Regions from separate parts of the Salinivibrio sp. HTSP genome, predicted to be linked through region 1. Evidence: riboswitches for the same ligand, from Rfam matches in the RefSeq annotation. Region 1 holds a riboswitch; the other holds the start of a gene.
What was found. A riboswitch is a leader RNA that binds a small molecule or an ion and turns the genes downstream of it on or off. The one in region 1 is predicted to bind thiamine pyrophosphate.
Positions count from the first base shown of each region.

Region 2: another riboswitch for thiamine pyrophosphate. It lies ahead of thiD (bifunctional hydroxymethylpyrimidine kinase/phosphomethylpyrimidine kinase); the one in region 1 lies ahead of thiB (thiamine ABC transporter substrate binding subunit).

Region 1 is NZ_PXUD01000010.1:58,534-62,149, forward strand. It holds gene leuD (3-isopropylmalate dehydratase small subunit) at 1-379, shown strand, start outside; gene C7A19_RS01940 (DUF547 domain-containing protein) at 527-1,318, shown strand; TPP riboswitch at 1,357-1,458, shown strand; gene thiB (thiamine ABC transporter substrate binding subunit) at 1,502-2,497, shown strand; gene thiP (thiamine/thiamine pyrophosphate ABC transporter permease) at 2,503-3,616, shown strand, end outside.
Region 2 is NZ_PXUD01000025.1:10,510-14,125, forward strand. It holds gene C7A19_RS04870 (HAD-IA family hydrolase) at 330-1,112, shown strand; gene C7A19_RS04875 (DUF3081 domain-containing protein) at 1,131-1,394, shown strand; TPP riboswitch at 1,516-1,616, shown strand; gene thiD (bifunctional hydroxymethylpyrimidine kinase/phosphomethylpyrimidine kinase) at 1,678-2,529, shown strand; gene C7A19_RS04885 (potassium channel family protein) at 2,643-3,616, opposite strand, start outside.

The sequences.
Region 1 (3,616 bases):
CCGCGAGAATTTTGGCTGTGGCTCGTCACGCGAACATGCCCCCTGGGCGCTGGATGATTACGGCTTTAAAGTGATTATCGCCCCCAGTTTTGCCGATATTTTCTATGGCAACTGTATCAACAACCAAATGGTACCGGTGACCCTTGAAGAAGCCCAAATCGATGCTTTATTTGCGTATGTAGCCGAAAATGAAGGCGCGACGGTAACCCTGGATTTGCCCGCCCAAACCATTCGAGCCGGTGAGCACTGCTTTAGCTTCCAAATGGATGATTTTCGTCGTCATTGCCTGTTGGAAGGCTTAGATAGCATTGGCCTAACCCTACAGCACGATGCTGAGATCTCGCGCTTTGAGCAGCGCATCCCGGACTTTTTGTCATAAATCCCCGCTTTAGCCCACTCCACCAATAAGCGCGATCCTCGCCGCGCTTATTGGTCAAGCCCCACTTTTTTCCATTCACCATGAAACCAACAACGCATTTGCTTGGTCTAGTCTGAAAAGAAGGCTTGCTGAAAATAAGGACGGGCAATGCAAAAACGTTTGATACTTCTATTCTGTTTGGTTTTTCCGCTGTTTAGCCAAGCGGCCCCCAAAGCAGAGTATTGGGCGATGTGGGATGCCCATAACCCTGACAGCCAGGCAACCTTCACTCATCACACTTGGCAAGTATTGCTCGATAAGTATTTGCAGCCTCAGGGGCAGCACACCTTATTTAACTATGCGGCGGTCACCGACGCTGACAAGAAAGCCCTCGATCATTATATCCGCATGCTCACCGCGCGCGACCCGCGTACCCTGACCAAAAACGAGCAATACGCGTATTGGGTCAACCTTTACAATGCGGTCACGGTGACGCTGATTTTGGAGGCCTATCCGGTCAGTTCCATCACCAAACTCGGTGGGCTATTTAGCTTTGGACCTTGGGATGATGAGGTGGTCACGGTGGCAGGTGAACCCCTTACCTTGAATGATATTGAGCACCGCATTCTGCGCCCACTATGGCAAGATCCGCGTACCCACTATGCGGTTAACTGTGCCAGTTTGGGTTGTCCAAACCTGCAACCTAAGGCCTTCCAAGCAAACGCGCTTGAGGCACAGCTCGAACAAGCGGCCTATGGTTTTATTAATAGCGACAAAGGGGTAAGTCAGCAAGGCGATCAATGGCAGCTTTCTTCTATCTATGAGTGGTTTGAGGCTGATTTTGGTGGCGATAAGCAAGGCGTGATCGCTCACATAAACCAGTATCGCGATATTCCATTGCCACAAGAGGCAACATTGGAACACGACTACAACTGGGACCTTAACCAACTCGCTGACTAAAAGGCTTGGTTAACCCTAAGCCAATCAGTACAATGGCTTGGTACTCATTGGGGAGCCTCATGGCTGAGATTGCGCACTGCGCTAGACCCATCGAACCTGATCCAGCTAACACTGGCGTAGGGATTGAGACTTGATGTTGCCATCAACTTGCCTCAACACCCACGCCCAACTTAGGAGCGTGCTGTGAAAGTTTTTACCTCTGTTCTCACTCTGATTTCTCTGTCGCTGTTATCACTCAGTGCCCGCGCCGCGGACCCACTCACCGTGTATACCTATGACTCCTTTATCGCCGAATGGGGCGCAGGGCCCAAAATCAAAGCCGAATTTGAAAAACAGTGCGATTGCCAACTGGAATTCGTGTCTCTCGATGATGGCGCCGCTTTGCTCAATCGTTTACGCATTGAAGGGGAAACCACCCAAGCCGATATCGTGCTGGGTATGGATACCAATTTAATGAAAGAAGCCGAGCGCAGCGGCATTGTTGCTGAGCATGCAGTCAATACTGAGCGCCTGCAAGTGCCTGGCGGGTGGGACAACAACTACTTTATCCCTTACGATTACGGCTATTTTGCCTTTGTGTACGACACTACCCGCTTGCTCGACCCGCCCAAAAGCCTCAAAGCCTTGATTGAAGAGCGCGACGATATCAGTGTGATTTACCAAGATCCGCGCGTATCAACGGTAGGCCAAGGCTTAATGCTCTGGATCCAAAAAGTGTATGGCGATGACAACCAACAAGCATGGCGCGAACTGGCTGATAACACCATTACCGTGACCAAAGGCTGGACCGAGGCCTATAATATGTTTCTTAACAAAGAAGCCGACATGGTGCTTTCTTACACCACTTCACCGGCCTATCACCGGGTTGCCGATGAGGACGACCGCTTTGCCGCTGCCATGTTTGAAGAAGGCCACTACATGCAAATCGAAGTGGTGGCAAAATCAGCCTACACGGATCAACCGGAACGTGCAGACGCGTTTTTACAATTTATGCTCAGTGATGCAGCTCAGTCTGTGCTCCCAACCACGCAGTGGATGTATCCGGTAACCGATGTCAACCTGCCTGATGCCTTCTACACTTTAGACAAGCCGGAGGAAAGCCTGCTGTATCAGCCTGATGAAGTGATGGGCAATCGCCAGCAATGGGTGCGTGACTGGCAAACCGCGCTGGTTGAATAGCCAAGATGCTCAACCCTTCTCGAACCTGGCCGGGCAGTATGGCGGCCAGCTTAGTCGTGGTTTTGATTGGCAGCGCACTCTGGGCGCTGTTCTCTCACAGCCACGACCTAGTGCTCACCGCGTTGTGGCAAGATACCTACCTGCGCCATGTCACCTACTTTAGCTTTAAGCAGGCGACCTTATCTGTGGTGCTCAGCGTTGGGCTTGCGATACCCGTCGCCCACGCCCTGTATCGCCGGCAGTTTCCAGCCAAGGCATGGCTGCTTAAGCTATTCGCCATGACCTTGGTGCTACCGGTATTGGTGGGCGTATTTGGACTGGTTGCCATCTATGGCCGCAGCGGCTGGATTGCGCAAGCCTTCGCGCACATTGATGCGTCGATGCCATTTTCTATTTATGGTTTAAGTGGCATTTTGCTCGCGCATGTGTTTTTTAATCTGCCATTTTCCGCCCAACTCATGGTGCAAGCGTTAGAGGGGATCCCCGCTGATCAACGTCGTCTTGCTACCCAGCTAGGGCTGAAAGGCTGGCAGCGCTTTAAGCATTTAGAATGGCCGTATTTACGCCAAAGCTTGCCTCATATCGTCGGGCTGGTGTTTATGTTGTGCTTTACCAGCTTCGCCACCGTGATGGCACTGGGTGGCGGACCTAAAGCCACCACGATAGAGCTAGCCATTTACCAAGCCATTCATTTTGATTTCGATTTACAAACGGGTGCTGTCCTTGCGCTTTGGCAAATGCTCTTGTGTGGCGCCATCGCATTTACCGTGCAAACCTTGACGCGCCCGCTGCCGAGTACACCCAGTGAAGTGCTGCCTCTTCCCGCCTCTTTGGATAGCCGTGCCGCCAAATGCTGGGACAGTCTATGGATTGGCCTCGTTTTGATACTGGTGTTACCGCCACTGGGCGTGGTGATTGCACGTGGGCTCAACCCCAGCGCATTAGCGGTACTCGGCGATGGCGCACTGTGGCAGGCAACACTGCACTCCCTCGCCATTGCCTCAGGGGCAACCAGCTTTGCCTTTGTGCTTGCAGCCGCAGTGATCCTCGCTAGCCGCCACTGGCGCTTACATGGACGCAAAAAACAGGCGGATGGGATAGAAACGCTAGGAGCCATTA
Region 2 (3,616 bases), on a different contig from region 1:
ATTTTTATGACAGGTCGTGACTTCGCCTGCCCTGGAGTGTCAGAAAAATGACGGATTTTTATACAGGGTTAAGGTCGGTATCGATGAGTGCGAAGATATATAAATGTGAAAATGATCACGTTATGGTTAGGGGCTTGATTCGCCTCTGAAGTTTGTGGGCAAGCGGTGAGTTATGCAATTTTGTACCGGTGATTCGATACATTGTGCCTGCTGTTTTGGTAGGATGCTTTCTGGTTCTCTGCTAACTTTCAAAGACTCGTTGGATAGCAAGCCCGATCCACCGTTCCCTTTCCTTTCTGGCGATAACACACTGATTGTGGAGGCGTTCCATGAAAAAATTGGAGAATATCTCTGCGATATGCTTTGACTTAGACGGCACGATCGCAGACCCTTTTGATGATCTATACGACGCTGTCCTCGGCATGTTGAGAGGGTTTGATTTGCCGGAGGAAGAGCCCAGTGCGATTCGAGACTGGATTGGTGATGGCGCGGATTTATTGATCCATCGGGTGCTTACGCGACACATTGATGGGCGGGTTTCTACCACCGTACTGAACCAAGCCCGCGCGTTGTTCCTGTCCTCATACCTAGGCAAAAAACCGCCAAAAACTCGACTCTATCCAGGGGTACTTGCTTGTCTTGAAGGCCTCTCTCAACGTCAGTTCCCGATGATATGTACCACGGACATGCAAACGGCGCATGCCAATAGCCTACTCAAAGCGCTTGGGGTCAGCCACTTTTTTACCCGAATCTTAGGAACCGATGCAATCGCAGCCGGAAAGCCGGATCCCGATAGCATTTTTGAATCGGCGGCGATTTTAGCAGTGCCATCATCAGAATTGCTGGTGGTTGGTGATGCCGTGAATGATGTTCATGCGGCAAGAGCCGCGGGCTCGCCTGTCGTGTGTGTCGATTACGGCTATAATTACGGTACGGCAATCCAAAAAACGGGGCCAGACACCACCCTTGATACTTTGGCAGCCTTGCCCAATATTATTTCTAAGCCAAGCCGGCTTGAGGTGTCAGGGCATGTGTTGACTACGCCACCGGTATTGGCCGGCCCACTTTATGGTCGTGGATCACGGCCGGGAGGTGGAGCACAATTTCGCTAACACAGCCAGGAGGGAAGCGTGAAAAACGAACTCAATCCTACCCATCTACTGCGCGCGTTTGAGATAGTGACAGAGTATGGTGAAGAAATTGAAGATGGGCACCGCCTAGATGGCATCGACGCTTTCTCGGATTATGACGGCTATACCATTTATTTAGCGGGTAACGGGGTTCAGTTACGCGTGGGATTCCACAATACCTATGATCTTGACTATGAGCACGAAAACCTAAAAGAGCAGTTCCTGAAAAAGGTGGATGCGTTGGTCAAAAATTACAAAAAATAACCACGATAAAACCGAACGAGGTACGTGGTAGAGCGCCCCATCGATGGGGCGTTTTTTGTTTCTAGTGGGAAAATGAACGAGCAATCAACCTTGCGCTTTATCCGTAAGGTTTATATTCTGAGCGTGTTAGTCGGGGAGCAAGTAATTGCTGAGACTGCGAAAGCAGGACCCGTAGAACCTGATCCAGTTAGCACTGGCGGAGGGAACTGACACGTTCAGCATACGAAGTGGCCTATTCGGGCTCGCTTTGTCTCCTTCCGTCCCTGATGATTAAGGGGCCAATATGAACCTATCTCCACCTGTAATTCTTACCATCGCCGGCTCAGACAGCGGTGGCGGTGCCGGCATTCAAGCCGATATTAAAGCGATTTCAGCTACCGGCGGTTATGCGTGCTCGGTGATCACCGCATTAACCGCGCAAAACACCTGTGGCGTTGAGGCCGTCTCGGCGGTTGCTCCTGGTTTTGTCCGCGCCCAATTGGATGCGGTGTTGTACGATATGCCAGTGCGTGCAGTGAAAATCGGTATGCTCGCCAACCAAGCGATTATTCGCGAAGTAGCCGCCGTGTTGGCGCGGTCGCCACACTTACCGGTGATTTTAGATCCCGTGATGGTGGCTACCAGCGGTGATCCTTTGTTGGATGAGCACGCCATGACAGCGCTGATTGAGGAGCTGATCCCACGCGCAACCGTGCTCACCCCCAACTTGCCGGAGGCGGCGCGATTAACCGGTCAGCCTGTTCCTACCTCCATTGAGCAAATGCATGCGTTAGTCCCCGCCTTGCGTCGCCTCGGCTGCCCGTACGTGATGCTCAAAGGTGGCCATTTACATCACGTTCCTGAAAGCGTGGATGTATGGATTAGCCGAGATACGTGCCAAACCTTGAGCGCCCGTCGGGTTGAGACTGCAAATACGCACGGCACAGGCTGTTCACTGTCTGCAGCGATCGCCTCTTATTACGCGCAGGGAATGACGCCCATTGAAGCCGGGCGCGCGGCGAAACATTATCTCACCGACGCGTTAGCGCATAGCCAGCAGTTAAAGGTGGGAAGAGGCGCAGGGCCTGTTCATCATTTTTACGCTTACCCCGTTGAGGCGCGTCATCACGATGGACAAGAAGCCTCGGTCGAATAGACGGTTTTTCACCAATAGGGCACCTAAAGCGAGTTCGCCGCTCCTAAGGTGAAGCGGCGGACTGTTCGGGAAAGGCTAACAGCGGGTGTCGCGTGTGATGAATGGTACCCGAATTACGCCGCTGACCAATGCGGTAAACGCTCGGCTGCAATATAGAATACGCGATCGCCAGGGGCGACGTCTGTTGCAAGGTTGGGGTTAAGGGTAATGCCTTCACCTTTATCGAGACCAATTAATGTCGCATCGTATTCGTGCTTTAATTGGTTGAACAGAGTGCCCACATCCGTGGCGCTCGCATTGGTGGGATAGCGAGCGCAATACTGCGTCATCCCCTGTGCCGTGCTTAACAGCTCGTGATGCAACTGGCTGGAACCCGGATCCACGGCAGCTTTCGCTAGCATTTCCACCGACACAGATGGCACACACTCGGCGTGTGGATAGTGCTGTTTTAATATTTGGCTGAGTGCATCATCTTGAAAGTAGGCGAGCAGATGCGCTGAGGGGTTTTTGTGCGCGCAAAACAAGGCCGCTGACAGGGTAATATCGTCTTCGGGGTTATCGATAATAATGCTCGCGGCACTATCAATACCCGCACGGGCAATGCCCTCGGCATCGGTAAAGCTGGTGACGCGCACAAATTCCACCTCGCCAGGGAGCGGGTTTTCCATTTCGGGACGCACACAAAGCACAATAGGACGATCGCCATGCACACCGCTTTGTAGTAGGCGAATAAGCTGGATAGTGCGTTGACCATTCCACCCTAACACCAGAATATGATTTTTCACTGTAAGACTCCGTTTTCCTTGTAATCCACGTCGCCAATAATCGACCAACGCACTGGTTACATGGCCAATTACAACGGCAAATAACCCCAGCCCGCCGGGAATAATCCAAAAGGCGGTAATCCACTGTCCTGCTTCTGTCGCTGGCGAATAGTCGCCATAGCCAACGGTGGACGCGGTGACCATTAAGTAATAAATATAGCGACCGAGTGACTGGGTCATCTCGGTTTCGCCCGCCCAGTACAAAAGCAGCCAGCCGATGATGCCGTAAGCAAGGACCACCAAGCCCAAAATACGCCCATTTA